Regions from separate parts of the Desulfosporosinus paludis genome, predicted to be linked through region 2. Evidence: riboswitches for the same ligand, from Rfam matches in the RefSeq annotation. Region 2 holds a riboswitch; each other region holds the start of a gene.
The links. Region 2 has a riboswitch for S-adenosylmethionine ahead of VZF35_RS11665 (homocysteine biosynthesis protein). Riboswitches for the same ligand answer to the same signal wherever they lie in the genome.

Region 1: it holds a riboswitch for S-adenosylmethionine, as region 2 does, so the genes downstream of both, VZF35_RS10685 (homocysteine synthase) here and VZF35_RS11665 (homocysteine biosynthesis protein) in region 2, are expected to answer to the same signal.
Region 3: it holds a riboswitch for S-adenosylmethionine, as region 2 does, so the genes downstream of both, VZF35_RS09475 (ATP-binding cassette domain-containing protein) here and VZF35_RS11665 (homocysteine biosynthesis protein) in region 2, are expected to answer to the same signal.

The regions. Positions count from the first base shown of each region.
Region 1 is NZ_CP144211.1:2,113,140-2,123,766, reverse strand. Features, by position in the region: gene VZF35_RS10700 (hypothetical protein) at 1-131, opposite strand, end outside; gene VZF35_RS10695 (IS1182 family transposase) at 355-1,959, shown strand; gene metA (homoserine O-acetyltransferase MetA) at 2,154-3,077, opposite strand; gene VZF35_RS10685 (homocysteine synthase) at 3,251-4,543, opposite strand; SAM riboswitch class I at 4,727-4,837, opposite strand; gene VZF35_RS10680 (acyl-CoA dehydratase activase-related protein) at 4,962-9,191, opposite strand; gene VZF35_RS10675 (ArsR/SmtB family transcription factor) at 9,241-9,606, opposite strand; gene VZF35_RS10670 (heavy metal translocating P-type ATPase) at 9,956-10,627, shown strand, end outside.
Region 2 is NZ_CP144211.1:2,318,786-2,329,412, forward strand. Features, by position in the region: gene VZF35_RS11630 (glycosyltransferase) at 1-590, shown strand, start outside; gene VZF35_RS11635 (glycosyltransferase family 4 protein) at 654-1,652, shown strand; gene VZF35_RS11640 (hypothetical protein) at 1,751-1,975, opposite strand; gene VZF35_RS11645 (hypothetical protein) at 2,069-2,383, opposite strand; gene VZF35_RS11650 (DUF6385 domain-containing protein) at 2,533-3,567, opposite strand; gene VZF35_RS11655 (UPF0280 family protein) at 3,909-4,655, opposite strand; partial or broken gene VZF35_RS11660 (NIL domain-containing protein) at 4,656-5,056, opposite strand; gene VZF35_RS11665 (homocysteine biosynthesis protein) at 5,059-6,255, opposite strand; SAM riboswitch class I at 6,430-6,558, opposite strand; gene VZF35_RS11670 (hypothetical protein) at 6,715-6,849, shown strand; gene VZF35_RS11675 (IS1182 family transposase) at 7,131-8,738, shown strand; gene VZF35_RS11680 (P-II family nitrogen regulator) at 9,222-9,560, shown strand; gene VZF35_RS11685 (ammonium transporter) at 9,563-10,627, opposite strand, start outside.
Region 3 is NZ_CP144211.1:1,858,025-1,868,651, forward strand. Features, by position in the region: gene hisH (imidazole glycerol phosphate synthase subunit HisH) at 1-511, opposite strand, end outside; gene hisB (imidazoleglycerol-phosphate dehydratase HisB) at 545-1,135, opposite strand; gene hisC (histidinol-phosphate transaminase) at 1,198-2,271, opposite strand; gene hisD (histidinol dehydrogenase) at 2,293-3,573, opposite strand; gene hisG (ATP phosphoribosyltransferase) at 3,665-4,345, opposite strand; gene VZF35_RS09455 (type I restriction-modification system subunit M N-terminal domain-containing protein) at 4,677-5,159, opposite strand; gene VZF35_RS09460 (6-phosphofructokinase) at 5,190-6,269, opposite strand; gene hisZ (ATP phosphoribosyltransferase regulatory subunit) at 6,262-7,434, opposite strand; gene VZF35_RS09470 (YerC/YecD family TrpR-related protein) at 7,555-7,854, opposite strand; SAM riboswitch class I at 8,026-8,126, shown strand; partial or broken gene VZF35_RS09475 (ATP-binding cassette domain-containing protein) at 8,174-8,658, shown strand; gene VZF35_RS09480 (NIL domain-containing protein) at 8,812-9,237, shown strand; gene VZF35_RS09485 (methionine ABC transporter permease) at 9,227-9,913, shown strand; gene VZF35_RS09490 (MetQ/NlpA family ABC transporter substrate-binding protein) at 9,960-10,627, shown strand, end outside.

The sequences.
Region 1 (10,627 bases), 210 kb from region 2:
GCTGCGGTTGTATAACCATTCGTTTTCGTATAACCAATTTTAGTAAAAACCTGTTCTGTTATTATTTTAGCGATATTCCCCCCCAGACCTGATATGAGACCTAACCAAAACCTATCATTTATCTTTCTCATACATATCACCTCTAATTTCTAACATTAGTTTTCCCTGCTTTACGAGAACTATTACATTTGCTAGCAGCATTTATGGAAAAGATACGTTCAAAATAAGGTTTAGATAAGAATAAAAGGGGGCGTTGCAAAACGAACTAAAATAGTTCGTAAGCAACGCCCCTTTTCCTACTAGAAACAAAACTGCAGGTCCCAAAGAACCCGCAGTTGTCGTATAATTTGAGTTATGCTAACAACCAAATTACACTCTAAAAATTATACTGAATTAAGTGGACACTATCAATTAGTTCTACCATTTAATTTTGATGTGTTAATACCGGAGGATGACTCAGTTCGACTGCTAAGCCACATTTTGGAGGGATTGAATTACGAAGCGTTGTATCAGGCCTACTCTTCCACTGGAAGAAAACCTGTAGTCGAACCCAAAATCCTGTTCAAAGTAGTAGCCTATGCCTATATGAACAACATTTACTCAAGCCGCAAGATTGAAGTTGCTTGTAAAAGAGACATTAACTTCATGTGGTTGTTGGAAGGATGCAAGGCACCAGACCACAGCACCCTTGCTCGATTTCGGAAGAACTATTTAAAGGAATCCATAGAAGACCTCTTTTTCCAAATGGTGACGTATTTACACAAGCTTGGGGAAGTAGAGTTTAAGAACCTTTTTGTCGATGGAACAAAAATTGAAGCCAATGCTAACCGTTATACGTTTGTCTGGAAGAAAGTCGTTACTAAGAATGAGACCAAAATGTTCTTGAAAATTCAATCCTGTCTTGAGGAGATCAATTTGACCTATCTAAAGGACTTCAAGGCAACCAAAGAAACGTTACTTAAGGACCTTAAGGCGGCCCTCTCCTACCTAGAAGAAAAACGTCAGCAAGAGCAGATTGAATTTGTCCATGGTATTGGAAAACGGAAATCAAAGCTACAAAAGTTTACAGAAGACCTGAAGGAATTCTATACCCGTCAAGAAAAGTACAACAGACATCACCAATTCTTCGAAGGAAGAAATAGCTACTCCAAAACCGATCCTGATGCGACCTTCATGCATATGAAAGATGACCATATGCGCAACGCTCAGTTAAAGCCGGCTTACAATGTTCAGATTGGCGTGGAAAGTGAATATGTAACAGGGGTTGGGATTTTCCAGGATCGTAACGACATAGCCACACTCATCCCTTTCTTAAACACGCTGGAATCTAAACTACAGGCCCATTATGAAAATGTTACTGCAGACTCTGGTTATGAGAGTGAGGAGAATTATCTTTATCTCGAAGGGAAAAAGCAGACCTGCTACATAAAGCCGCAAACCTATGAACAATGGAAAAAGAAACGCTTCAAAAAGGATATCAGCAAGCGAGAAAACATGGTTTACAATGCAGAAATGGATGAATACACCTGTCATAACGGAAAACAACTCAAACTAGTGGGAATTACCCATCGAACATCGGCAACGGGCTACCGATCTGAAATCACGATCTATGAATGTGAAGACTGCCGTGATTGTCCTTGTAAAAGTCAATGTACAAAAGCTAAAGGCAATCGAAGAATGCAAGTATCTAAAACGTTTGTGGCCAAACGCCAGGTATCGTACGGAAACATTACCACCGAAAAAGGGAGACTACTCAGAGTAAATCGATCCATACAGGTCGAAGGAGCCTTTGGGGTACTCAAAAATGACTATAACTTTAATCGCTTTTTGACACGAGGTAAAAACAGTGTAAAAACTGAATTTATGCTGCTGTGTTTTGGGTATAACGTGAATAAACTTCACGCTAAAATACAGAATGAACGAATTGGTAAACCCCTTCATCCATTAAAAACGGCTTAAAAAGGGGTCGAAAAAACAGTCTCATCTAGAAGGCTTATTTTGCTATACACAAATTTAAGTAGAAAATAGAGATTGAGCATTGCAATCAAACCACTTAATATTTTCCACAGTAAAAAGAAATGGGGAGCATCGCTTGCTACTTCAAAATAGTAGTTTTGCGACACTCCCTTCTTTCCTTGCACCACATAGGCTATTTAGCGTCCACCAAGATCATAAGGCGTTTCTTGATAGACATAATAATTCAACCAGTTCTGAAAAAGTAAATTTGTGTGGGAACGCCACTTGTGAACGGGGGTCTTTGCGGGGTCGTTGCTGGGAAAATAGTTTTTGGGGAAAGTAATAGGCAGACCTTTGGCGAGATCACGGTCGTATTCTTCCTTCAGGGTTAATGCATCGTACTCAGAGTGCCCTGAAACAAACACCTGACGCCCGTCTTTAGAAACCACAATATAGACTCCGGCTTCGTCGGATTCGGACAGAATCTCTAACTCCGGGTGCTTAGCAAGATCACTGCGTTTGATTTCCGTGTGGCGGGAATGGGGAACGTAGAATTCGTCGTCGAAACCCCGCAGGAGCTGTGAGCCATTGAGGCCGCTTTTATTAACATCGTGTTGAAAGATACCGAACATCTTTTCCGTCAAAGGGTATTTGGGGATACCATAGTGATGATACAAGCCTGCTTGGGACCCCCAGCAGATGTGAAACGTGGAGGTAACATGGGTTTTTGTCCAGTCCATAATGGTCTGAAGGTCGCTCCAGTAGGTTACCTCTTCAAATTCCAGATGTTCTACAGGTGCTCCGGTGATGATCATACCGTCGTAGTTGTGATTTTTGATATCATTGAAGCTTTTGTAAAAAGCATCCAAGTGTTCTTGAGAGGTGTTTTTGGAAAGATGACTTTCGATCCGCAAAAGAGTGATTTCGACCTGTAAAGGAGAATTTCCGAGAAGTCTCAATAGTTGAGTTTCAGTGGTTTCTTTGCGGGGCATAAGATTGAGGATCACAATTTTCAGCGGGCGGATATCTTGGTGATAAGCGCGTTCATCTCCCATGACGAAGATGTTTTCGCGGTTGAGTATCTCCATGGCCGGTAAATGTTCAGGAACTTTGATAGGCATATAAACTAACCACCTTTTCTAGGCACGAGGCTCAATGTGCGAAGTACGAAATTCAACATCCGGATATTGAACATCGATCGGTCGACGATGAGTTATGTCTCTAGCTTTATTATTATGGTCTCCGGCTAGCCAGTAAGGCAAGCTCTGCTCAAGTTTTGAGCCGCGATATCCCTTTAACTTCTTTGACTGGCGTGTAAGGCTTGGTCTAGGTCATATAGGAGGTCATCGATCGTCTCTAAACCGATGGAGAGGCGGATCATATCGGGTGAAATCCCGGCGGCGCGTTGGGATTCTTCATCAAGTTGCTGATGCGTGGTGCTAGCCGGGTGGATGACCAGAGATTTGGCATCTCCTACGTTGGCTAAATGTGAGAACAATTTTAGAGCGTTAATGAATTTTTCTCCTTCTTTAAGACCACCTTTGACTCCGAAGGTAAAGATTGCTCCGGAACCTTTGGGTAAATACTTCTGGGCAAGGGCGTGGTAAGGGCTATTGGTTAGACTTGGGTAATTAACCCATGTGACGAATTTATGGCTATTCAGAAACTCTGCCGCTTTTTGGGCGTTAGCAACGTGTCTGTCCATACGGAGGGGGAGGGTTTCTAAACCCTGTAAAAACAAGAAGGAGTTAAATGGAGAAAGCGCTGCTCCAGTGTCCCGCAGCAGGGAGACCCGAGCTTTAGTGATAAAGGCTGCCTTACCGCAGGCTTCGGTATAGACGATGCCATGGTAGCTGGGATCGGGCTCACTCAGTCCGGGGAATTTGCCGTTATCCCAAGCGAAGTTTCCAGAGTCGATAATGACTCCTCCTATCGAAGTACCATGTCCGCCGATAAATTTAGTGGCAGAGTGAACAACGATATCAGCGTCATGCTCGATGGGCCGGCATAAATAAGGAGAGGCAAAGGTATTGTCTACGATCAGAGGAAGGCCATTTTCGTGGGCGATATCGGCAAGTTCCGTTAGGTCAGCGACATTAATTTGAGGATTGCCGATGGTTTCAGTATATAAGGCTTTAGTCCGCTCTGTGATTTTAGCTCGGAATTCCTCCGGCTTATCACCATTGACAAAGTGGACTTTGATCCCTAGTTTTGCAAAAGTATAGGCAAACAGAGTGTAGGTACCACCATAGAGAGAGCCTGAGGCAATAATTTCATCCCCTGCTTGGGCAATATTGAGAATGGCATACGTAATTGCTGCTTGACCTGATGATGTTGCGAGTGCCCCAACTCCGCCTTCTAGAAGGGCCAGGCGCTGTTCAAAAACATCTTGGGTAGGGTTCATAATCCGAGAATAGATGTTGCCTGGTTCTTTTAATGAAAAGAGGTTAGCTGCGTGCTCAGTGTCGTTGAAAACAAAGGAAGACGTTTGGTATATCGGTACGGCTCGGGCGTTGGTTGCTGAATCTGGGTTTTGTCCTCCATGCAAAGAAATGGTTTCAAATCCTAATTGACGTTCTTGAGTCATCGTAAATTCCTCCCTTTAATATGCTGATTTTCTTCGGGTTGATGATTTTTACCTATGTCTTATCATAGGTATTCGGGGAATCAAGTTTATCCCTTGGTAGGATGGGTAAGTTCGGTGGGAGTTTCGATAGTAAATAAAAACGGCCGCTTCAGAGAAGCGGCCGTTACATTATTTAACACGCTACTCTCATCTCTCAGAACCTATTTATTGGTTCTGTTGGAATTAGCACCTCATAGCTGAGCTATAGGTTGCCGGGCATCATAGGGCCAGTCCCTCCGCCGCTCTTGATAAGAGAAATTAATATTTAGTTGTCTCAAATGGATTATAGCTACTATAAAACAAAGCGGAGTCCGTGTCAAGTAGGAAAATAATGGCTGATCACGCCTTAGCTTTTCTGATCAACCTAAGGTTATGGCTTTTAGAGATTATCCATTGCTACAGACAACATCAGCTTTATCCGATTGAGCTGATTAACTTCGCTTGCTCCCGGATCATAGTCGATCGGGGCGATGTTTGCCCCTGGGTAGGAGCGGCGGATCTCTCGGAACATACCTTTCCCTGTGATATGATTCGGCAAGCAGGCAAAGGGCTGCAAACACACAATATTGTTGACCCCACTTCGAATCAATTCGACCATCTCTCCTGTAAGGAACCAGCCTTCTCCCGATTGGTTGGAAAGCGAGAGATGGTTTTGGGCATACTTAGCTATCTCATCAATAGGTTTGGGGGCGGTGAAGCGTATACTGGCTTCAAGGGCTTTTTTCATCTCACGTCGATAGGACTCGATCCGGCCGATAGAAAAATTACCGGAAACCATACTCCAAAATTTTCCTGACAATTGCTCATACTTGATACGATTATCAAAGGCGCCGTATAAAAGGAAGTCTGCAAGATCGGGGACAACGGCTTCAGCGCCTTCGGCTTCCAGCAGTTCCACAATGTTATTGTTTGCTGTGGGGTGAAACTTAACGAGGATTTCTCCGACTACGCCAACCTTCGGTTTGATCCAATCTTCGTGAATGGGAAGATTGTCGAAGTCCGTAACGATCCGACGAACGTTTTGGATAAAGTCCTTTCGTTTGCCGGTTTTCAGGGATTCCTGGCATTGTTTAACCCATTTATCATACAAACGATTGGCCGAACCTGGAATAAGTTCATAAGGGCGTATCTTGTAGAGGACGCGCATCAGAAGGTCTCCGTAAACCAAACCCTGCATAAGCTTTCTAAAGATCGAAAGGGTAATTTTAAAGCCCGGATTCTGTTCTAAACTTGAGGAGTTTCCCGTGTTTAAGGCCACAACGGGGACATGTTCCATATGGGCGTCCGCTAAAGCTTTACGGATGAAAGCGATATAATTCGTGGCTCGACACCCTCCGCCGGTTTGGGAGATGATCACGGAGGTGTTGCTTAAATCATAGTTGCCCGAACCTAAGGCCTTCATGATTTGTCCGACGACAATAATAGCAGGGTAGCAAGCATCGTTATGAACGTATTTCAGGCCTTCGTCAATGGCGGATTTATCAACGGAAGGTAAAATTTCCAGGCGATAGCCTGCCATTTCAAAGCCGGTCTGGAGAAACTGAAAGTGAATAGGGGACATCTGGGGAACTAAAAGGGTATGGGTCTTTTTCATTTCTTTGGTAAAAATCACACGTGGGCGTTTGGTGATGAGTTTTTCTGGGATCACGTTCCGTTTATCACGTTCTTGGATGGCGGCAATTAAAGAACGCACACGGATTCGAGCAGCCCCTAAATTGTTAATTTCGTCAATCTTCAAAACGGTATAGATCTTTCCGTAGGACTCAATGATTTCCTTAACCTGATCTGTGGTGACCGCATCCAGGCCGCAGCCGAAGGATGTCAATTGGATCAATTCTAGAGACTTCTGTTGGGCTACATAGCTCGCGGCAGCATATAATCTGGTATGATATACCCATTGATCTACAATACGCAGGGGGCGCTCAACCTGGCCCAAATGGTTAATAGAGTCTTCCGCCAAAACTGCAAATCCGTACGCTTGAATCATTTCTGGTATTCCGTGATTAATTTCCGGATCAATGTGATAGGGCCTCCCACCCAGGACAATTCCTTTAAGTTGATGGTCTTGGATATACTGGAGGGCTTCTTCTCCCTTTTTTTGCACATCGTTTCGATACTTGTCTAATTCAGCATAGGCCTTTTCCATTGCCTTGAGGATTTCAGGTTTGGGGATTCCTTCCGGAGCTAACTCTTGAATTAAACGTTTGCCCATTCTGCGAGGGTTATCGATGGGCAGGAAAGGGTGATAAAAGGTTATATTAGGGGTTCGGAGAATATCCATGTTGGCATTAATGGTTTCAGGATATGATGTGACGATAGGGCAATTGTAGTGATTATTGGAGTCGGGATCTTCAGTGCGATTATAAGGAATACAAGGGTAAAATAGTTTGGTTACCCCTTTTTTCACTAAATCTGCAAGATGACCATGGGCCAGCTTAGCGGGGTAGCAAGCGGATTCTGAAGGGATTGTGTCCATGCCGAGCTCATAGAGCGGTTTTGAAGATCGACCCGAAAGGATGACACGATAGTTCAATTCTGTAAAGAAGGTGAACCAGAAGGGGTAATCTTCATAAACGTTCAAAACTCTAGGAATCCCGATGGTTCCTCTCGTGGCTTGTGATGGAGCTAAAGGAGTATAATTAAAGACTCGTTTATATTTATAGGCAAAAAGGTTAGGAATTTCAGATTTTACGATGGTTTTGCCTTCTCCTCGTTCGCAACGATTTCCGGAAAAAAATTCGTTGCCGTTGGAGAAACGCCGAATCGTAACAAGACAGTTATTTCCGCACAATCCACAGCGCTTCATGGTGGTTTCCGAAGAGAGTTCTTGGAGCTCTTCTAAAGGTAAGAGAGTTGTTCGATGACCTGACACAAAGCGCTCTTTAGCAAGCAAGGCAGCTCCGAAGGCACCCATAATCCCAGCAATATCAGGACGCACGACGTCACGTTGGGCAAGCTGCTCAAGGGCTCTGAGGACTGTGTCGTTATAGAATGTTCCTCCTTGGACGACGATCCTTTTCCCGAGTTCATCAGCGTTCCTCAAACGGATTACTTTGAACAGGGCGTTTTTAATGACGGAAATGGAGATACCGGCTGAAATATCACTAACCTCTGCGCCTTCTTTCTGAACTTGTTTGACTTTGGAGTTCATAAAGACGGTACAACGTGTCCCTAGATCTACGGGATGCTTAGCTTCCAGTCCGATCTTGGCAAATTCTTGGACACTCATATTGAGAGATTGAGCAAAAGTCTCCACAAAAGAGCCACATCCTGATGAGCAGGCTTCATTCAAGGTGATAGACTCGATGACCCCATTGCGAATGACGAGACTTTTCATGTCCTGACCACCAATGTCCAGAACAAAATCAACACCCGGCAAGAAAAAGTTAGCAGCCGTGTAATGAGCGACAGTTTCAATTTCACCGATGTCAACTTTTAGTGCGGCTTTGATGAGATGTTCTCCGTAACCGGTAACGGTCGAATTGATAATCGTAATATTTGGATTGAGCTTACCGTAAAGAGTCTTAAGGGCTTCCATGGTAGATTCCAAAGGATTTCCCTGATTGCTGCCGTAGAAGGAATAAAGCAAGCCACCCTCATCATCAATCAGGGCTAGTTTTGTTGTCGTTGACCCTGCGTCGATTCCCAGGTAGGCATTTCCCGAATAGCTCTCTAAATCCACGCGCTTAACCTTGTGCTGAGCGTGTCTCTGTTTAAAGGACTCATAGTCTTCGGAGTCTTTAAACAAGGGGCGGAGATCCACATTGTCCTCATTGGTGATTTTATAAATCATGGGAGCGCGCTCATAGAGACACTCCTGCGTAAAGGGTTCTTGATCACGAGACGAAAGCGCAGCGCCAATGGCCACAAAAAATTGGGAATCGTCCGGGAAAATAATGCTTTCGTCATTAAGCTGAAGGGTCTCAATAAAGCGTTTTCTTAACTCAGAAAGAAAGAATAAAGGGCCGCCTAAAAAAGCCACGTTTCCTGTGATTGGACGACCTTGAGCCAAACCACTGATCGTTTGGTTAACCACAGCCTGCAAGACTGAAACTGCAATATCTTCTTTGGCCGCTCCTTCGTTAAGGAGCGGCTGGATATCAGTTTTAGCAAAGACTCCGCAGCGTGACGCAATTGGATAGATGGTATGATAGTTTTTGGCAAGCTCATTTAACCCTTGAGCGTCCGTTTGCAACAGAGATGCCATCTGGTCGATAAAGGCTCCAGTCCCTCCTGCGCAAGTTCCATTCATTCGTTGCTCAAGCGAGTCTCCGAAATAGGTAACCTTAGCATCCTCGCCGCCAAGTTCTATGGCAGCGTCAGTTTTGGGTATGACAATCTTAATGGCATTGGAGCAGGCCATAACTTCTTGAATAAAGGGAACGTCTAATGTTTGAGAGATGTTATACCCTCCCGATCCTGTAACCATTAAGGTTAAAGGATGTCCTTGGAGAATGGTTTTGGCATCCTCGAGCATCATAACAACCGTATTACGGATATTGGAAAAATGTCTTAAATAATTTTTATAGACTATCGTCCGGTTCTCTAATACCACAATTTTTACAGTTGTGGAACCTACATCAAGTCCAATATTTAAAACTCTACTCATTTTCATCCTCCACTGGACGTATTGTGCTGAATTGTTCCTCGAAAGTCGATTATCTTGGGAGGTGGGTACAATGATTGAGCGCTTCTTCTAAAATAATTTTTACGTGCTCATCATGGATACAATAGCGTACGAGTTTGCCTTCTTTGTGAGAACGGGCCAGTCCTAAATTTTTAAGCAGGCGTAAATGGTGAGAAGCCGCAGAGACAGTTAGATCAGTAATCTGAGCGAGGTCACAAACGCATAGATTTGGTTCTTGGAGTAAGGCATAAATTATTTTCACTCGCGTTTCATCCGCAAGTGCTTTAAATATCGGCGTCACGCCCTCCATTTGGGTAAGAGAGTGAGTTAATTCACTTAAACGTTGCTGGGGAATGTGGCAATCTGGATTACAGAGGTGATGACCGAGATGATTCAAAGCGATTTCCCCTTTTTAGTTTATCTAATAAACATTATAATGATTGCTTGAATGTTTGTAAACAGTCTATTTTAAGAGGTTTTCATTACACTTTAATCTGAAGTCTCGATCTTAAGCCTTAATTGAAACGAGTTCATTTGTAACAACTTTTTAAATCCCTATAAAAATCTCCTATTCTTCTTTATGCCAAGTTATGAAATATAGGACAACGATGCCTAAATTTTGGAAGTCCATATACTCTAGCATATAGTTGTACATAAATTTCTGTGTTGCAAAAGTACAGATATTGTGTTATTTTTCATATGAATATATAGTCATATGAGCATGGATGTATTTTGGAGGTGAGACTATGCCAGAACAAGCATCTCTAGAAGAACGAGTGAAGTACCGCATTGAGGGAGAATTTTGTGCTAATTGTTCAGCCAAAATGGAGAGAGTGCTCAGTGCGACGGAAGGAATAGGGGAAACAAAAATCAATTTTGCGGCCAAAACGGTTTTTCTGCCTCCTTCAAGAGTTGCCCAGGCTCAGGCTATCATGGAGAAAATAGAAGCAGGAGTAAAACTTGTCCCGATCCAAATGAAGAAAGAAACGGCTGCTTCAGACAACGCCAGCGCAGCTAAGGAAATGAAACAAAGGCTTATACGTGTTGTTTCTGCGTGTTTGCTGTTTGTTGTGGGTCTAGGCTTTGAGGCGTATTGGAAAAACAGTTCTGGGAGAGTTCTTGAGGATTTTGTTTTATTAACGGCTTATTTTATCGTAGGTTTCAAAGTCTTAGCTAAGGCCATCCGCAATATCTCTCATGGACAAATCTTTGATGAAAACTTTCTGATGGCCTTAGCTACTGTTGGAGCAATCGCTATCCGGGCTTTGCCCGAAGCTGTCGCAGTTATGCTTTTCTACTCAGTCGGTGAATTTTTAGAAGAGCAGGCTGTAAATCGTTCCCGCCATTCTATTCAGGCCTTGCTGAATTTTCGGCCGGAGTATGCCAATCTTATATATCAGCTGGATGTGATCAAAGCG
Region 2 (10,627 bases):
TTTATTTTCACTTTGCCTGCAATCCATCGTTCCATCGTCCTGTTGAACCTTCACTCGAATATCATAGTGATTTGCTTCTGGTCGCCAATTATTACACATCGTATCCGCAGAGAGCTATTGGCTTAGAAACTATCCTGACTCCTTTACGTTCAGAACCTTATCAACTAAAAATTTATGGCAACGAATACTGGGTGTCGAACACAGACCATTATAGTTTACCGTCCAACGTTTACAGAGGGTATTTACCCTATGACCAATTACCCTGTGCTTATTCTTCGACTAAAATTGTTTTAGGACTGCATTCTGTGATTACATCTCCGACGATGATGAGTATGCGCACCTTTGAAGCTTTAGGGTGCAGGGCTTTTTTCCTAACTCATTGGTCTCCGGCGATTGAAAACCTTTTCAAAAACCATATTCATCTCGTCTGGAGCCGTCATCCCGATGAGACACTTGAGCTCGTACGTTTTTATCTAAAGCGGGAAGATCTCCGCCTTAAAATTGCCCGCCAAGGTCAAGAAGAAGTTTACCGCAGTCATACTTATCAACATCGTGTCCAATCCGTTCGAACAAGTCTCGAAACGTTATAACTTTCAGCACTTATCACTATCCGATAACAAACTAAGTCCAGGTATCTAGAGAGGAGTCTTTCAATGAAAGTGCTTTTTCAAGCGCGCCCAGATATCATGAAAAACCCTGCCGGAGATACTGTCCAATTGGTTTCAACGGGTCAGGGGCTTAAAAGTCTTGGAGTTGAGGTACATTTTTCTGCAGACTCTAATCTTGATGTAACTCCTTATGACTTGGTTCACATATTTAATATTACGAGAATTAAGGAAAGCTACATGTTTTTTTGCAACGCTCAAAAACAGCAGAAAAAAATTGCCCTTTCACCAATTTATTGGCCACCTAATGCCTTCTTAAATAGGGAAGGCAATCATTCCAATGCCTTAGCGGTTTGGAAGCATATGCAGCCTATGCGCGCACGACTCGTTCGGGAATGTCAGCTCTTACTTCCCAATAGTGAAATGGAAATGAACGTCCTTCAGCAAGACTTCCCTGAAACTGCTTCCCATCAGGTCGTTCCTAATGGTTTCCCCGATTCGTTTATTGGCGCTGCTCCCGATTTATTTCGCGAACAGTTTCCGGATATTCCTGAAGAATTTGTACTCTGTGCTGCGCGTATTTCCCCACGCAAGAACCAACATTGGTTGGCAAGAATCTCTCAAGAGCTAGGGCTTTTTGTAGTATTGCTGGGCCCTGTCAACGACCGAGCCTATTTTCAGGATCTAAGCTCTTTTTCCAATGTTCACTATCTCGGTACTTTACAAGGGAAACTTCTCGCCTCGGCTTATTCTTCTGCCAAAGCCCATGCGCTGCCCAGTTGGTTTGAGACCCCTGGTTTGTCCAGTATAGAAGCTGGAGCCTGCGGTACAGTGGTTATTTCCACAGATCAAGGGAGCCCCAAAGAATACTTCCAGGATATGGCCCTTTATATACGTCCACTTGATGACCAAAGCTTACGCTCAGCTCTCGAACAATCCTTCCAGGCATCTCCTCAACCTCTTATGCACCATCTTCAACAGCATTACCCTTGGTCAAACATCTCCAAAATAACGTTAGAAGCATATCAGTCCCTCCTGCTGCAATAATTTTGAGCTGCAATAGTAAAAAGCTTTGAACCCTAGTTAATCGCCATACGTGGCGCACTAGTTAAAAGGGACCGACCTAAGCGGTCGATCTCTTTTACTTAACCATTGCTCAGTCGATTCAATAGCCTTTCTGCCATTAACTGAAGATCATTTTTTACACGTTCTGCTTTCACACTAAGATTAAGAAAATCAAGTACCCCAACGACCGATCCGCACTCAGCGCACTGTACGAAGAGCACAGCTCGAGTCGTTCCTTCAAGGTTATTGGCGTGGACAACCTCAAATCTATTGCTTCCGCATTTTAGGCATCGGGATTGCGCCATACTCACACCTCCTATCGAGGTTAAGCATAAATATTTCACGGCTTGTTTGCTCTGCCTTGTAAGACCGGGCACTGTGACAGCACAAGTTCCCTCTTATTGACCTAATTTTTTCGGGTTCTTTTCAACAGACTGGAAGAAATCATGAGCAAAGTTTGCTCCCTTCCCTATCACAAGACCTGTTATCGCTACTCCTATCATAGGATTTAAGATTTTAACCTTCAATAGATCCATCGCATTGATATTTGCTTGAAAAGCAAGCAATAAACCACATGCTAAACTCAGTAATTGCAGGGTCAAGGGCCTAAACTTGTCTGGAAAAAAAGGGATAGAAAAGACAATAGTTTTAAAGATTTCCACAAGTTTCTCTACCACAACGGCTAAGAGGAAAACTAAGGCAAGCCCGTCCATATTTATCTCTCCTCTGAAAAATCCTACTTACAGTTTATTTTATTCTTATAAGCTTATAAGGTTCTTTCAGAGCAACTTTCTTTATAGTGCCTGAGCCCTTTGGAAACTTTGAATTAAGGTTCTAACTCTCCAAATGCTTTAAAATGCTCTTAACTTTGCGCCTGAACCCATATTCTCAGCGTTGTTGAACCATTTGCCCAATAGGATATTCTTGTATAACGCAAAAAACCTTCGGGTGAGAGAATAACCATCGTTTCAGGACCAACCTCTCGCTGCATCCCCTCAACCGCCCAATGTATACCGTCTGGACTCAACTCTATTTGTACATTAGCTTGCAGGGTTCCAAAATTATAGATTGCAAAAGAAAAGCGGGCTAAGGCAGCAACGTCACGCGTGGTTGTTACAGACCTTGTTGGGCTCGCTGTGACATCTTCAAGACTTTCCTGAAAGCCGTGTCCGAAAATTTCCACCTGCGCTCGACCACAACTTGATGTGGCTAAAGGAGCTTGGTTGTTTCCATAAATTTGGACTCGATCGCGCAGCGGGGTTAAGTTACGAATATCCGCATGGACCTTAGCCTGAACATTGACAGGTACATTCAGGGGAATTGGCATTGCAAGCTGAATAGGTTTGAGAATTTCTCCAATAGACTGAATGTGCTCAATAGGAGGAGCTTGTTGGTCGTTTTTGTTTTTCCATTTCAATCGTTTGGGAATCAGAGGGTAAGCAATGAGTTCATAGATTGATAACCTGCCTGACCCTAGAATCCCTGTTTCTAAACGCAGGAACTTTATATCTGAATCAATAGTAACGATTTGCTTAAATTGCGTAAACTTCTTAAGCTCTATCCGCGGATGGAAGTAGAATTCCCACGGACACATAACATCTCCATGCCAGTTCGTAGGATAGAGACGTAAATAAGCTTTTAATTCTGGCTGCTGACTTTTAAAAACTACTTTAATTACCCAATGCTCATTTTTGCCAACCGCTAAGAGACTCTCATCGCTTTGAACAATTCCCGCTCTGGTGCCTGCCGAATTGCTAATTTCCAAGAAATATGCAGCCTGGGATTCTTGTTTGTATTTCCAACTTGAAGCGTGATTTCCGCCGATGGGGAACCAAGCTTCTGGAAAGTCCTGCAGTTGGCTTTTTTCTATGAAATCACCATTTACAACTTGATTCATTGTTCCCCCAATCACACTCTTTATTTTAATCAGCCCCCTGTCTTGGGCATCAATGATGCTTCAATTTATCCTATAGGCTTGCCTCGAAAAATAGCACTTGAAATAGTTATTTAAACAGAAACTTGATTTACATTTATTTACTCTTTGTCAAGATTTTCTATTTTTTTCTACAGAAATAGCGATCCAAAAACTGGGCATTGATTCCTTCAGTATTTCGTGCTAAATTAGGGTTGTACAAAGGATCTAAGAAGATAAAGATAATTGCGCAAAACTAAAACCTCCCGACGGGGAGGTTCTTTTTTATCTTTTTATTATGATTAAATTTTTAAATACGATACCAATCAAACCTTCATGGGTAAAATTTTTACACTTCCCCAAACTGCCAATCGATCGTTCTTGATGACGAGACAACCACTGACTCCTGGGATTTGAGAAGCAAACTCGATAGTACGTTCTAAATCCTCCTCAGTCTGAACAAGGTTCCCGCAAGCTGTTGCCACAGCATCTGCTAACGCCACGGACGGTGAGAGAACCACAACGGCATCGGCTTTACCAAAACTCAATGAAGGGCCCACTTTGCCGGATGAAGTACATATTCCAAGGGGAGTTTGTTCTGGGCGAATTTCAATAGCTACACGATTCGACAAGGGTGAATTTCCTGCGAAAATTCCTACTTTGCGAAGGCGGGTCGATCTCATGAAGATATCCCCGCCATTTTCTACAATCACATCCCGAGAACGCTTGGCAATTGCTTTTCCTACCCACTCCGCCACCGCTCCCGCGACAGCGGCCATTGGACCTACTCCGGCTGACCGCCCAGCTTCAGCCATGGTTTTCACAATCAGAGGCGCATGCTCTGGGACATCGTAAGGAACTAAGGCTTTCAGAAACCCCGGGTCTTGCTGAACGTAGTCTTCCAGTGGCTTACGGCAAGCACGAATTGTGTCCTCAATCCACTCAGCCAATTCAGGAGAGAACCGTTCTTTGCGAACTCCAATATCCAAATCAGTTTCTTGCACAGTCACTTGAAAATGCACAAGATCCTCTTGGCGATGCCACTGACGATATGTGCGCTCTAAAAAGTCCACTTACAGGCGAACCTCCATTGCCCGCATCGGGCATACTTTAGTACAAAGCATACAGACGATACATTGATCTCCATCAAAATGGACTTCCATGGAGGGGCGTTCCATATATAACGCTCCTGTCGGACAAAGACCAGTACAGGCACCGCACATAACACATTTTTCTTCAATGCGCACAACTCCCTGTTTGAGATCCTGTACCGAAACACCCAGATCGCGCAAATACGCTAGCCCTTGTTCGCTTTGATCTCCTGTGACCTCTAAAACCATGGTCCCCTCTTTTGAGGATTAACATCCGCCTTCACAATATTAACGACTAAGTCGAAGTCTTTCACTAGGCGATAGACGATCGGTTTTACCGAAATATCTGTCCCAAAGCGTAAAACAATTCTTTTAGGCGACATAATCAAACCTCCTTTAAGCTATGAGCTATAATACCATCGGCAGGCGAGGGGAGAAGTTTGACAGGCTCTGTCAATAAAAAGTCGCCATGATTAATCCATTGCTTAAGGGTTGAGGCCATCTCCCGTGCTCTTGGCATACTCGACAGAGGAGCTGTTTGAATTTCCTTGCCTCTTACTTGAATCTTGCCGCTTTTTAATTCAGCATAGCTGACATACCCTAAGTTTCCAGGAGTAAATGAGGGATATGCGTCTCCATAGTCAACAACGGGAGCATACAAATCTTCATCCTTCATGGCTGCGTAGCGAGCGATTTCTTCATTGAGAATTGGGATTGGTATACCTATACCCACACTAAGCGTTGCCCCATACCCTAAGAAGCTGGTGCCGACCAGCCACTTGGGACTCATTTGCTTAAGATCCCCTATTACGGCAAGCGTTCCGCCAGCGCCGCCAAGTTCTTTGCCATCGACATTGGTAATGGAAGGGAAATGTTGGGTTCCGTTCCAAGCGACATATCCAATCCCGCCACCAAGAAAAATTTTCGTGCCTACTCCAATCGTTTTGAAATGCGGATCTTTCAAAAGTGGACTTAATTCTCCAGAGGTCGAATAGTTGGCGTTCCCCAACTGAGGTTTTAACATGCCCATATACGTATAAATTGTGTGATCCGTCAGATTTACGGCACAATTGTAATTCTGATAAGCATTACGAGGATTAAAAAGAATGGCTTCATTGATCTCATCAAGGGTTATTGTTGTTTCAAAAGCCTTGCGCGGGTAACAATTCGTTCCATAAGCAATCGCCTTAAGATGAACAGGTTTACGCGCCACCAAGTCTTGAATAACATGCCCGCCGCCATAGCGAAACTCTCCAGGATAGTTGCTGTTCAGAGGATCATCTTCGGGCAGTTCTGCCGCTCCCAAATAGGCATCTACAGCCGCTACTCCAGCATAGGCGGATACTCCGTTCAACCAAACTTTCTGCATTTTCATACGGGGCTTAGTGTGCCCGAAACTTAAAAAAGCTCCCGAAGAACACATCGGCGCAAAAGTTCCCGTAGTGACGACATCTACCTCATGGGCGGCTTGGGAAAGCCCTTTTTCCTCGACCAATGCTATGAGTTCCTCTGCAGTCACTACGACTGCTTTGCCAGCTTTGATCTTGGCGTTAATTTCCGCATACGTCTTCTCAACACTCATGAAACATCCCACCTCCAGATTTGTTGCAGCTTTATCCTCACTAATCCCCAATTAAATTCAACTTCTAGCAGTACTTGGAGTATGACCTAAAAAAGTTCTCTTCAACGCCATCGTGAACAGGCATTGAAAAGGCCTCTTCTAAACAGAAGAGGCCAAATTACGTCATCGACACTCCTCTTATCTATCAGAAGAATTCACTCCTGCAAGAATTAGCACCATGCTTTGAGCAAAGACGAGGCTTTTGCAAGCAAAGCGGGTTGCCGGGTTTCATTGGGCTAGTCCCTCCACCACTCCGGATAAGAGCATACCTATTAAATTCACTACGCTGAGTCTAACATTTGTTACATATCATGTCAATATGATCTCACGATAATTAATACACAAGTTAAGTTTCCGAGTCTCCCGCATAATTAATCCTGCACCGGGAACTCTAAAAATATTCCAAAGAGGAGGGATACAATGCATTCGTCAGATCAACCTAAACCGACAAAACGCCCATTTCCAAAACGTGAAGAACTCCCTTATGGACACTCACCGGATCAAGATGGACGGACTGACTATGGCAAAGATAAAGAAACAACCTATCCGGAGTGAGGTTTTAACTCGCTATCAAAGTGATCTTTTTTGTATTATTCCTGTGACTGAAGGAACCTAAATTATGTTTAACAAGGAGGCTACTTTCTATGTCTAATAAGGCAGCAGATACAACGAAAACTGGCAAACCTGATCGGGGAAAAAATTCCCCATTTAAAAAGAAGACACCACAAGAGGCTGTCTCAAAATAGAAATATAATTTCTATGGAGAGGCAGCCCCTTTCTGTGTAAAAATACAAAAAGACAAGTCCAAAGACCCGTCTTTTCGGTATAATTAGTTTATGCTACAAAACAAAACTATACGCAAAAATTATAACGAAAATAGTGGGGTTTATCAACTCGTGCTCCCACTAAACATGGAAGTATTAATACCAGAAGATGACTCGGTGAGACTGCTATGCCATATGACGGAGGGATTAGATTATACAAATTTAAACAAGGCGTACTCTTCCAAGGGAAGAAATCCAGCAGTCACACCCAAGACATTATTCCGAGTATTGGTGTATGCTTACATGAACGACATTTACACAAGCAGAAAAATAGAGGAAGCCTGTAGGAGAGATATTAATTTCATGTGGTTGCTCCAAGGACAGAAGGTGCCCGACCATAATACGATTGCTCGTTTCCGCAACGGTCGGATTAAAGGAATTATCGAAGGGCTCTTCAACCAATTGGTCGTTAAACTAGGTGAACTGGGTGAGATCCAGTATGAAAATATTTTTATAGATGGTACAAAAATTGAGGCCTATGCCAATAAATATACATTCGTATGGAAGAAAACCACCATCAAAAATGAACAGAAACTGCAAGAAAAAGCCAGGGCATTTCTTGTGAAACTCAATAAAGAAATCGAAACTGGTATTCCATTAAGCGAGTCGGCAATCACAGTGGAAACCCTTCAGAATTACATTGCTTTTCTGAAGGAGAAGCAACAAGCCGAAAAAATAGAGTTTGTTTCTGGAAAGGGAAAACGCAAGACTAATCTGCAAAGGGCAACAGAGACACTAGAAGAATTCTTGGAAAAACAAACGAGATATGATCGTTATAACGAGCTTTTTGATGGTAGAAATAGCTTCTCAAAGACGGATACGGATGCCACTTTTATGCATATGAAGGAAGATCATATGAGAAATTCTCAGCTAAAGCCAGGATACAATGTGCAGATTGGCGTAGAGGCTGAATATATCGTTGGATTGGCCATTTCGAGTGAGCGCTCCGATCAATTGACTCTTATTTCTTTTTTAGAAAAGCTAATTGAGAACTTACCTAAAAGATATCATAATGTCATTGCTGATGCAGGCTACGAAAGTGAAGAAAACTATGTTTATTTTGAGAAACAAGGACTAAAGCCTTTCATTAAGCCACAGACCTATGAAGTAATGAAGAAAAAAAGCTTTAGTAAGATCATTGGTAAACGGGAAAATATGGTCTATGATGCAGTCAAAGACGAATATCTTTGTGCAAATAATAAAAAACTAGTGGCTGTCGGAAAGACGACAAGAACTTCGAAAAGTGGTTATAAATCGGATGTAACTCTCTATGAGTGTGAGAGTTGTGGAGGCTGTTCATTCAAAAAACAATGCACAAAAGCAGCGGGTAATAAGAAACTATCTGTATCAAAAGTATTTTTGGAGAAACGAGAAGAATCCTTACATAATATCACAACGGCTGAAGGTATCCTACTAAGAATGAATCGTTCCATCCAGGTTGAAGGGGCTTTTGGAATTCTGAAGGAAGATCATAGCTTCCGAAGATTTGTAATGCGTGGTAAAAAGAATGTTGAAACTGAATTTTTGCTTTTGAGCTTTGGTTTTAACATCAATAAGTTGCACAACAAAATACAACAAGACAGATGTGGCTGTTCGTTACATAAAATAGAGGTTGCGTAATCTGCTTATGCCTTTTAATTAGGGAGTTTTAGAGAGTGCTCTTTTAGCGTTCCCAAATATAACAATAAGATTGTGAAATCAGGAATACTCCCTTGTGATTTCACAATCTCAACTTATTTTTCCCCAAATATTGAAAAGAGGCTGCCTCTTCGTGATGTCGTAGACATCATTTTGAGACAGCCTCTTCGTTTTGAGTCCAGCAATATCAATAAGTTTTGATTGCCTCTTCTCTAATTTGAAGATTTATTTAAATTACTGTCAGCCTTTATCCTTTGAACTAATCTTAGGCATTTCCTCTAAATTTAAAAATTTAAATTTGGGCAAATTTTTACTAAAGCCAATGCTAAGGTTTTATCACTTTTACATTTTTGTTATAATAAAAAGTATTATACCTATTTTTAAGATAGAGATTTGTTTCTCTAAACCGTATCAATGAGTCTCGACTGACCTAAGGAAACCAAAATTAAGAGGCGGTGTTTAATTATGAAAAAAATTGAAGCGATTATACGACCAGAAAAACTTAATGATGTCAAGTCAGCGTTATCAGACTTAGGGGTTAACGGTATGACTGTTTCTAACGTTTCAGGATTCGGAAATCAAAAAGGGTACACTCAAATTTATCGAGGCCAAGAAATTGTCACAAAACTATTGCCTAAGATAAAGCTTGAGGTTGTTGTCTCTTCGGCTAAAGTGGATGAAATCATCTCATCGATCGTTGAAGCTGCAAGAACTGAGAAGTTCGGAGATGGTAAGATTTTTATTTATGACGTTGCCGATGCGGTCAGAATTAGAACAGGTGAACACGGCAAGGAAGCCCTTTAACCCTAGATAAAAACATTATCACTTAGTTCAAAATCCGGATAAGCATTTTCTCGATGTTGAGTCAGGTCCAACCCATTGACTTGCTCATCGTCCGTTGCCCGAAGCGGTGTAAACAGAGCAACTCCTTTCAAAATAACAAATGTCATTATGCCGGTGAAGGCATAGGTTGCTGCCACTGCGAGAAGTTGGATTAATACAGGGTGAAATCCGCCGCCATTCAGCAGGCCATTATGACCCTGTGGATTAAGATTTATGTCTGCAAAAATACCAGTGGCTATTGTCCCCCAAGTACCCCCGATCCCATGGATGCCAAAAACGTCGAGAGCATCATCATACCCCAGTTTGGCCTTAAGTATGCTTACACCTAAATAGCAGACTCCTCCAGCGATAAATCCGATGAGCAGGGAACTCCCAGTGGAGACAAATCCTGCCGCAGGGGTTATCGCTACTAGAGCTGCGATAATTCCGCTGACTGCCCCAAAAACTGTAATTTGCCGACGATGGAACCATTCCAGAAGCGCCCAACCTATCATTCCGGCTGCTCCCGCTATTTGAGTTGTCGCCAGGGCTAAAACGGCAAGTCCATTAGCTCCCATAGCTCCCCCGGCGTTAAAACCAAACCACCCAAACCACAAAAGTCCTCCCCCAAAGAGAACGTTGGGCATGTTATGAGGAATATTAAATTCATAACCAACCTTCAAGCGTTTTCCAACGATCAGAGCGGCGACCAATCCTGACACTCCGGAAGCCATTTCTACAACCGTTCCCCCCGCGAAGTCCATCACTCCGAGGTTTCTCATCCAACCGCCAACTCCCCAGACCCAATGGGCTAGAGGAATATAAACGAAACAACTCCAAAAGAGCATAAACAGAAGAAACGCAGGGAAACGAAGTCTTTCTGCAGTTGCACCACTGACAACAGCTGGGGTAATAATAGCAAACATAAGTTGAAATAAGAAGAATAACAAATGAGGAATTGATGGGGCATAATCCGGATTAGGAGTGAGTCCCACGCCTCTCAAAGCCAACCAATCGAACCCCCCAATGACATGGCCATGGTCTGAACC
Region 3 (10,627 bases), 460 kb from region 2:
CAACGATGGCAGGGAAGACAACCCCATAATCACTTGTCCCAATAATATCCCCTTGATCTTTTGGCAGAGCGTAGAAGGAATGGACAAAATAAAAGTAGGATTCATTAGGAATCCCTTCTAATAACCGTGAAGGCTGAATTAAACTCATGCTGTTCCAGCCCATGTGAGGAATCTTGCCGCCAGGCGGGAATTTCACGACACGGCCTGCTAAAAGGCCTAACCCAGCGTGTTCCCCATGCTCCTCCCCAACCTCAAAGAGCACTTGCATCCCGAGACAGATCCCTAGAAAAGGACGACCCGAACCGGCAAACTGGATGATCGAATCAATCCACTTTCCACGCTTCAAAGCCTCCATGGCATCTGCAAACGCTCCAACTCCCGGCAAGATGACGCCATCGATAGTCGCCAAATCCTGCGGATCCGTCATGATCTTAGCTTCGAAGCCGACTTTTTCTAAGGCTTTTTCTACACTTCTCAAATTTCCCCGTCCATAATCCACAATTCCTATCACTTTCATTCCTCCTGGAACGCAATTTAAGCGATTTTACAAAATCCCTTTCGTCGAAAGAATACCTGCATAGCGAGCATTCTGTCGTAAGGCGAGACCTAGAGCCCTCCCCACCCCTTTGAACGCTGCCTCAAGTATGTGATGGAGGTTTTTCCCGGTAATTTTCCGGATATGTAGTGTTAACCCACTCTGCACCGCTAACGCTCGGAAAAATTCTTCAGCCATTTCAAACGGAAACTGGCCAACCATTCCTTCAGAAGGTGCTATATCCCATACTAGGTAAGGACGATTGGAAAGATCCAAGGCGACCTGAACCAATGCTTCATCCATCGGAAGAAAAGTCTCCCCGATACGTTCAATTCCCGCCTTATTACCGCAGGCCTCCCGCAGCGCTTGTCCTAATACAATTCCACAATCCTCGATGGTGTGGTGGGCATCAACGTCCAAATCTCCACTGGCCTGAAGCAGAAGGTCGAAATAAGCGAAACGAGCGAAGGCTGTGAGCATATGGTCAAAAAAGCCAATCCCAGTCTCCACTTGAGCCTCTCCGGTCCCGTCAAGGTTTAGGCGAACTCTAATCTCGGTTTCCTTGGTTTTACGTTCAATATAAGCTTCCCGCATAATTATCTCCTCTCGTGAATTTCCGAGTCATTCTTCTAATAACGATAACCAATCGAGATCAATCACGTTTAAAGCATGTTTATCTCAGCAATAATCTTCAAAAATCTCTCATTTTCCTCAGGCAGGCCGGCACTGATGCGCAGGCATTTGCCGAGAAGCGGAAGCTCACCCATGTTGCGTATGAGGAATCCTCTTTTCAGGAGTTCCTTGGCCCAACGGTCCGAATCTTTTGGTTTAAAGAGGATAAAATTAGCCTTGGTCGGATACACCATAATCTCGGAAACCTTGGATAATCCCTCGAAGAGTTTTTGGGTTTCTTTCTTAATACTTTGAATTTGCTTTTGGTAGTCGTTCAAATATCCTAAGGCAAGAATCCCTGCCTTCTGACTCAGGGAATTAACGTTAAAAGGCGGTCGTACACGATTGATTAAATCAATGGTTCCTGGTTGACCTAATAAATAACCTAAACGAAGACCTGCCATACCAAAAGCCTTGGAGAACGTCCGCAGAACCACTAAGTTTGGATATTTTTCCAGCTCAGGAATCAGAGTTTCTCCAGAGAATTCCGCATAGGCTTCATCAACGACCACAATCTTGCCGCTTTCCCTTACCAGCTGAAGAATATCTTCACGTCGAAACAAAGAGCCTGTGGGATTATTCGGGTTGCAGACGATTAAAACATGAACATCTGGAGACTTTGCGGCTTGCAGCATCCGCTCTAAATCTAAATAGAGCCCATCAATCAAAGGAACCTCCACAACAGCCGTATCTGTCAATCGAGCGGAGATCTGGTACATACTGAAGGTCGGCGGGTGAATGACCATCGATTTCCCCACGCCGCCGAATGTAAGAAGGATAAGCTGAATTAGCTCGTCGGAACCATTGCCAACTAAAATTCCCTCCGGAGATAGATTAACATAACCGGCTATGGCTTGTTTCAGCTCTTGAGCCAAACCGTCCGGATAGCGATTAAAAGCCGGACTCTCTGCAAATAATTTTTCCTGCATGCCTGCAGGCCATGGAAAAGGGTTTTCATTGGCATCCAGCGTAATGCACTGGGGCATGTGATTCGCTTTATAGGGGACGAGCTTACGAACTTCAGGGCGAACAAATTCCTCGATTTGATTCATGACAACTCCCATCGTCCATGACTCCTTTACGTGCTAATTTTTAAATCGAGCTTCAACGGCGCGGGCATGAGCTTCCAACCCTTCGCTGCGCGCCAGCAGGGCAATCTGTTGGACATCTCGTTTTAACGCAGTTTCCGAATACCCTATAACACTAACCTTTTTCATGAAGGTATCGACATTAAGGGGAGAATAAAACCTGGCTGTCCCACCCGTCGGCAATACGTGATTGGGACCTGCAAAATAATCGCCAACCGGCTCAGGAGAATACCTGCCTAAAAAAACTGCGCCGACATTTTTAACCTGCCCCAACCACGAGTAGGGATCCTTGACAACCAATTCGAAATGCTCCGGTGCGATTTTATTGGCCAAAGCCATACCTTCCCTAAGATCTGCAACTAAGATAGCTGCTCCATAGGTTTCCCAAGACGCTCGGGCAATTTCCGCGCGGGGCAGCTCATCCAGCTGTCGCTCCACCTCTTTAACCGTCTCTTCAAGCAGAGTACAAGAAGGAGATACTAAAATTGCCGAAGCGAGTCGGTCATGCTCTGCCTGTGACAGCAGATCTGCCGCTAACTCTTCCGCTCGCCCGCTTTCATCTGCGAGAATCAAAATCTCGCTCGGTCCTGCCAACATATCAATATCTACGCTTCCAAACACCTGTTTCTTTGCTAAAGTTACGTAGATGTTGCCGGGACCGGTAATTTTATCAACTCGGGAGATACTCTCAGTTCCGTAGGCCAGAGCCGCAATTCCTTGGGCTCCTCCTGCTTTATAGATTTCGGTCACTCCGGCTTCAGCAGCTGCCACTAAAACTTCGGGCAGTAGCGTACCATCCGAGCGGGGCGGACTGACCATGACGATCTCTTTGACCCCCGCCACTACAGCCGGTAAAGCATTCATCAGCACGGAGGACGGATAGGAAGCCGTCCCGCCGGGCACATAAATCCCTACACGTTGGAGGGGCAGCAAGAGCTGTCCTAAAATACTCCCGTCCGAATCCGGGTCCAGCCAAGAGATTCGCTTTTGTTTCTCATGATAGCGTAAGATATTCTCTTTTGCCGTACGTAAGGCTTGTAGAAAACCCTCACCCACTTCTTGATAAGCTCCTTGAAGCTCATCATCTGTAACCTTCAACCCTTTTTGGCGCAAATCTACATGGTCAAATTTCTCAGTCATCTGATAAATTGCCTCGTCTCCATTTTCACGAACGCGCTCCAGAATCTGAGCCACGCGTTGTTCAAGGCCTTCATCATCTCCATATGATTTGCGCGTAAGTCGGTTTAAATCGATATCTTTCAAAGTCTCAACATTCACGTTTGCTCACCCCTCACCAACTGATCACATAGGTTAAGAACTCTCTAAGCGAAATTTCTCGTGTACAATATACACTGACTAAACTCCGGTCCTATTTTGCGGTGACATCTTCATTCATACCAATGCGCAATTTACCCACAAGATCCCTGATTCGCTCGTATTTCATACGATACGCTACCCGATTAGCGATCAAGCGGGAGGTTGCTTCAAGAATTGGTGCAACTTCTAGGAGATGATTCTCCCGCAATGTTTTTCCAGTTGATACAATATCAACAATCATTTCGGCCAGACCAACACACGGCGCGAGTTCAATGTTCCCGTGCAATTTGATCGGACTAACCTGCATTCCCAGTCCACTGAAAAACGCTTCAGCTACCCTCGGAAATTTCGTTGCAACTCGCTGGTGATTCAAACCACTTAAATCATACTCATCATTGGGAAGCTTGGGCGGAACCCTTCCTTCAGGCATGGCAACTACAAAACGGCAATACCCAAATTTTAAGTCCAGCAATTCAACAACATCTTTATTTTCCTCTAAAAGTGTGTCTTTACCGGCAATTCCTAAATCGGCTGCTCCATACTCTACGTAGGTCGGAATATCTGTAGCTCGACAAATAATAATCTTCACTTTACTATTCGGAAGGTCGTAGAAAAGCTTCCGCGAGTCTTCATTAACATGGCTGCACTCTATCCCAATACGGCTCAACAGCTCGATTGAGTCGATAAGTAATTTTCCTTTAGGCAAGGCAATCGTTAAAAAATCGTTTTCCACTGAGCTTCTCCTTTCGTCAGGCTCCAAATATCTTTAGCGCTTTAGTTGATTAAAGCATTAATATATTAGTATTATACCAACCATCCTGAACTCTGGCAACCCCTTTTATTTACTCGGAAAATTCTGCTTTACTACAAAAATCGCGGCACCATCGGAAGATGAAAATGGCCACTTTCAGGATAGAATGAAGAAAACTCGGCTTGTGACAAGCTTGTAAGAGCAGAAACTGTTAGTTGCACTAATACTTTCTGACAGTATAAAAAGACAAGACAAACAAAGGTCTTGTCTCATTCTCACAAATGATTAAGGTGATGTTCTTAAACGTCTGTTCTTAAAAATCCAGATAGTCATCGGACAACGTTAAATGCTCAAATTTCCTTATCAATTCAAGCAGATCTCGGTCCGTAAGAAGAGGTATGCCATTTTCCGTTAATTTTTTAAAATCAATGGTAGTTAAAAGACCGAGGCACCCTCGATTCTTCTCTTCAATTTCAGCAAAGGCCTTCGTCAGATAGGAAGGCAAATCTTCCTTATGCTCCTTTATGATATCCCAACGGGCTATCTTGGGAACAAAAAGACGGTAAACTTCCTTTCTCTCTAAATCTTCTTCAATTTGCCGGAGGGATAAACCTTGAGAGGAAAGCTTCTTCCTACGCATTTCTCGTTCTAAATTAAACCGATCATTTAAACGCTTTAAAAATAGGATGGCAAGGACATATTCTTTGAAACTTACTGCGTCTCTATCCTCACGTAATGAATCGCAAGTCTCATCCAGAAAACTTTCCAGCTGTTCCAATGTCAACTTTCCGTCCATGTCGTTTCTCCTTTACAAGACAACACTACGTCAATCTCCCATCTCAATTCCCAAGGAACGGGCTGTGATTAATAGGGGATCTGTGACAGGCACTTGTTTTAATTGGTCTACCGCTTGATGAAGAGGAACTTGAACAATATCCCGCCCGTGAAGAGCGACCATTATCCCAAACTTGCCTTCCAGGGCCGCATCGACTGCCGCTGTGCCATAACGGGAAGCTAAGACACGATCGTAAGAATTTGGAGAACCACCGCGTTGTAAATGCCCGAGGACTGTGACCCGAGTTTCTAAACCAAAATGCTTCTCGAGATCGTTGCCCAACTTGGCGCCAATTCCGCCTAACTTGACCGGATCAGAACGTCCCGGAAGCAATCTATCAACGACCATCTCACCGCCCAAGGGTTTGGCCCCTTCTGCTACAACGATGATGCTGAATTTCTTCCCTTGTTTTGCCCGTTTCTGTACGGAGTAGGCCACCCTGTTAAGATTATATGGTATTTCCGGAATCAAAATGACATCTGCCCCTCCGGCTACACCTGCATAGAGGGCAATCCAGCCCGCATAACGGCCCATTACTTCCAGAACCATCACTCTATGATGGGATTCTGCTGTCGTATGCAGACGGTCTAGAGCCTCCTGTGCCGTTTCCACTGCCGTTTGAAAACCAAAGGTCTGATCCGTAGCCATTAAATCATTGTCGATGGTTTTGGGGATTCCGATGACCGGAAACCCTTTTTCCGCAAATTTCAAAGAAATATTTAAGCTTCCGTCCCCGCCAATGGCTAATAAGGCATCAATTCCGGCCTCTTGGAAATTTCTAAGGACGTCCTCTGAGCGGTCAAGAGGCTGCCTGACCCCATTAACGTTGGAGACATACTCGAAGGGATTATCACGGTTCGTCGTTCCAAGTATTGTGCCGCCACGTGGCAAAATTCCCGAAACATCCGCTAAGGTTAAGGGTATGAACTCTCCTTCAACTGCACCATGGAAACCATCCTTTATCCCAAGAACTTCGAGGCCATATTGGTTTGCGCTCCTGACAACAGCACGAATTACTGCGTTAAGACCTGGACAATCTCCGCCGCCCGTAAGAACAGCAAGTTTATGCATCTTCAAACACTCCCTCCCCTGCCTGTCTAATCTCCGGAATATTCTTTAACTTTGCCATAGTCTGAGCTGCTCCCTTGTCCATGGCTTCAAAGGCCATTTCCACCTTCTTGCCCTGTGCCCTCAATTCCTGACATTGACGGATTATTTGCTTAGCATCGGATCCAAAAACTAAAATATCTGCCCCCTCAATAACAGGCAAAGGAAAAAGCTCTAACATGCTCCCCAAGTGGATAGCAAAGCCTGTAGCTGGTTGAGAGGACCCAAAGTCAGCATACAAAGCATCGTACCGTCCCCCTTCGAGTACGGGAAAGCCAATTCCGGCGACATACCCTTCAAACACAGCTCCAGTGTAATACGAAAAGCCTCTTAAAATTCCCAGATCTAAGGATACATTTCCTTGAACACCAAAATCACTTAAATAACGGTAAATCCGCCTCAAACTCTCAACTGCCTCCCGAATAGTCGGGAGTGTACTCCAGCCAAGAACTTCATCGAGGATTTCTTCTCCGCCGTGAAAATGAGGTAACCGAAGCAGCAGTTCCTGTACACGCTCCGGCAACCCACTGTTTTGGACCAACCGTTCTACGCCCACCATGTCTTTGCGAGCTAGGGCCTCTTCCAGCTTAGTCTGGAATCCTTCATCGACACCCGCCTCCAACATGAGCCCTGAGAAGATTCCCATATGCCCAAGGTTAAATTGATAATTTTTGATCCCTAAGCAAGCAATCGCCTCGACAGCAAGAGCAATCACTTCCGCATCAGCCAGTTCTTGGTCAGCACCGATGAGTTCCACTCCAACTTGACGGAATTCACGATACCTAACAGTAGTATTACGGAAAACATCTGCACCATAACACAAGCGGAGAGGTAAATTTGCTCCACGCATACGCGTACTAACCAAACGAGCGATGGGAATCGTCAATTCCGGTCGCAAGGCCAAGATGCGTCCCTCTCGATCGAAAAACTTGTAGAGAGAATCAACTTGCTCCACATCAGGCTGAACACAAGCGGTAAATTCTAAAGTAGGAGGCAGCACTTTTTGATAAGACCAACGCTGAAAAAGTGTCATGACCTCAGTCTCAAGGCGTTCCTGCACTGCAATTTCCTCGGGCAGTAAATCACGCATGCCTTCCGGAATACGTTGTCCTAAATTCGTTCTTAGCATTATTATTCCCCTTCTCTACGCTCAATGATGCTTCAAAATCTGAAACGATTATATTAGTATTCATGGTGAAGTCATCGTAACAATTGATTCTAGATCTCAGATCGAGAATTTACTTCAAGTTTAATCTTGTTCTTGCAATCGGCTTAAGATTAGTTGATACCCATCCGCTCCGAAATTTAAACAGCGTTTAACACGGCTAATGGTTGCCGTACTTACTCCAGTAACTTTTTCAATGGCAGTATAAGTCTCATTTCTCCTTAACATCTTCGCTACTTCCAAACGCTGGGCCAGCGCCTTTATTTCAGCGATCGTGGCAATATCTTCGAAAAACCGATAACACTCTTCTTTCGTTCTTAACAGCAAAATTGCCTCGAATAAGGCGTCCGTTAAGGGATTTTGTAAACGTTCATCGCTTGACATTGTACACCCTCCTCGGATTACTTTCTTCCTTTAATTTATTAAAGCATTGGAATAATGTCAAGTATTTTTACAGATGGACCTGTTTAATTTTTCCTCTTGATATTTCCTCACAGCTTATGCTACAATACAAGCATCTTTTTGCGAGACTTTAACACAAAAATTTCATAAAAACTCTTATTCAGAGTAGGTGGAGGGACTGGCCCGATGAAACCCGGCAACCGGCATTTAAAAGCACGGTGCTAACTCCTGCAGAGAAATCTGGGAGATAAGAGGAAAACCGAATGTAACTCCGCGGGTTTTCTTCGCGGAGTTTTTTGTTGTGTTGAACTCTCGAAAACATCTAAGAAGGAGGTACAACTTGATTCAGATTAACCAGCTAGTCAAAACATACGTCTCCCGCCAAGGAGCCGTAACCGCTCTTGATAACGTTTCCTTGAACATTCCTCAAGGCGCTGTTTACGGGATCATCGGCTTAAGCGGGGCTGGTAAAAGCACACTTATTCGCTGTATAAATCTGCTTGAAAAGCCCACACGCGGAGAAGTCGTCGTTGCAGGTCAGACGTTGACAAAACTTTCCGGAAAGGCACTCCGTCAAGCACGGCAGGGAATCGGGATGATTTTCCAACACTTTTGTCTTTTGCAATCGCGCACGGTGGCGGAAAACATTGCTTTCCCCTGGAGATTGCCGGCGTGCCCAAACAAAGAATCGCTGAACGCGTCGAGGAGTTGCTCAGCCTCGTCAATCTCGAGGAAAAAGCTTCTGCTTACCCTTCTCAACTCAGCGGCGGGCAAAAACAGCGGGTAGGCATTGCGCGAGCACTAGCAACACAACCTCAAGTTCTCTTGTGCGATGAAGCCACTTCAGCTCTCGACCCCCAAACCACCCTCTCGATTCTGAAACTACTCCGAGACATTAACCAAAAACTCGGCTTAACGATTGTTCTAATTACCCACGAAATGAAAGTGGTCAAAGAGATTTGCACGGATGTGGCCGTGATTCACCAAGCCCGCATCGTCGAGCACGGCCCCGTAGAATCTGTCTTCACTCAACCCCAGTCGGACATCGCCCGAGAATTCATAGCAACTATCTTTCCGAAAGACCTTCCAACGGAGCTGCTTAAAGATTTTGCGACTCATCAGGACTCAGAAATTATCCGTCTTCAATTTCTTGGATCGCAGGCTTCGGAGCCCATCATTACTGATTTATTACACACTTGTGCTGTCCGTGCCAACATTCTTTATGGGAGCATTGATCATTTAAGGTCTACTCTCTTTGGTACTTTAACTTTAGAGCTGCAGGGAAACCCAGAGCAACTCCAAGAGGCCCATCACTATTTAGCAGGCCGAAATTTAAACTTGGAGGTGATTCGAATTGCTAACTGAACCCTCCACACTCTTCCAAGTCTCATTAGGGAGCGACTTGCTCCAGCTCGTTTCTCCGGCAATAGGGGATACTCTCTACATGGTCTTCGTCTCCACATTTCTCGCCTACCTTTTAGGACTTCCCTTGGGAGTTGTTTTGGTTGTCAGCTCACCTGGACATATTTCCCCCAACCCTTGGGTGGAGCGAATTCTCGGAACCCTCATCAACATTTTACGATCCGCTCCGTTTATCATCTTATTGGTGGCTCTTATCCCACTAACGCGTGTACTTATCGGCACGTCAATTGGTACGACCGCTGCCATTGTCCCGCTTGTCATCTCGGCAGCCCCTTTTGTGGCAAGGGTCGTGGAAAGCTCTCTCAAAGAAGTTCCCTATGGCATCATTGAGGCATCACTTTCCATGGGAGCCTCACCTTTTCAGATCATCCTTAAAGTACTTCTTCCTGAAGCAAAAGGTTCGCTAATTCTTGGTGCTGCCATCACGACGATCAGCGTGATCGGCTACACTGCCATGGCGGGAGCTGTCGGCGGCGGAGGGTTGGGAGATTTAGCAATTCAATATGGCTATAACCGATTTCGAACCGATATTATGGTTGTCACGGTCATCATACTCGTCATCCTTGTACAAGGGCTGCAGTCCTTAGGAACTGCCTTAGCACGCAAATTAGCCCATTAAGAGTCTATATACTTAAGATCTAATCTAAACTTGAGGAGGAACATTGATGTTAAAAAACAACAAACGTCGCTCACTTGCTTTAATCTTGATTTCCCTGGTCTCACTCACTCTGGTACTCGCTGGATGCGGAAAACCTCAGGCAGCTGCAGCCACCGCTAATTCAACAGGTACTACCGTGCTCAAAGTCGGAGCTACCCCCGTACCCCATGCTGAGATACTGGAATTTATCAAACCGGCATTGGCCAAAGAAGGCATCGATTTGAAAATCGTTAATTATACAGATTACGTGCGTCCAAACCTCGATTTAGATTCTGGAGAGATCGACGCAAACTTTTTCCAACATACCCCCTATCTCGAATCCTTTAACAAGGACCATCATTTGAATCTTGTCTCACTAACTAACGTTCACATCGAGCCGATGGGTGTTTACTCAAAGAAAATTACGAACTTAGATCAACTGAAAAATGGAGATACCATTGCTATACCTAACGACCCTTCAAACAGTGGTCGCGCCTTAGCTTTACTTGCCAAAGCAGGCCTTATTCAACTGAAAGACGGGGTTGGAATCAGTGGAACGGTTAACGATATCAGCGGCAATCCGAAGCAACTAAACGTTACCCCGATCGACGCTCCTCAACTGCCGCGTGTACTTCAAGATCCTAAAATCAACGCAGCCGTAATCAACACCAACTATGCCTTGGAAGCTGGACTCAA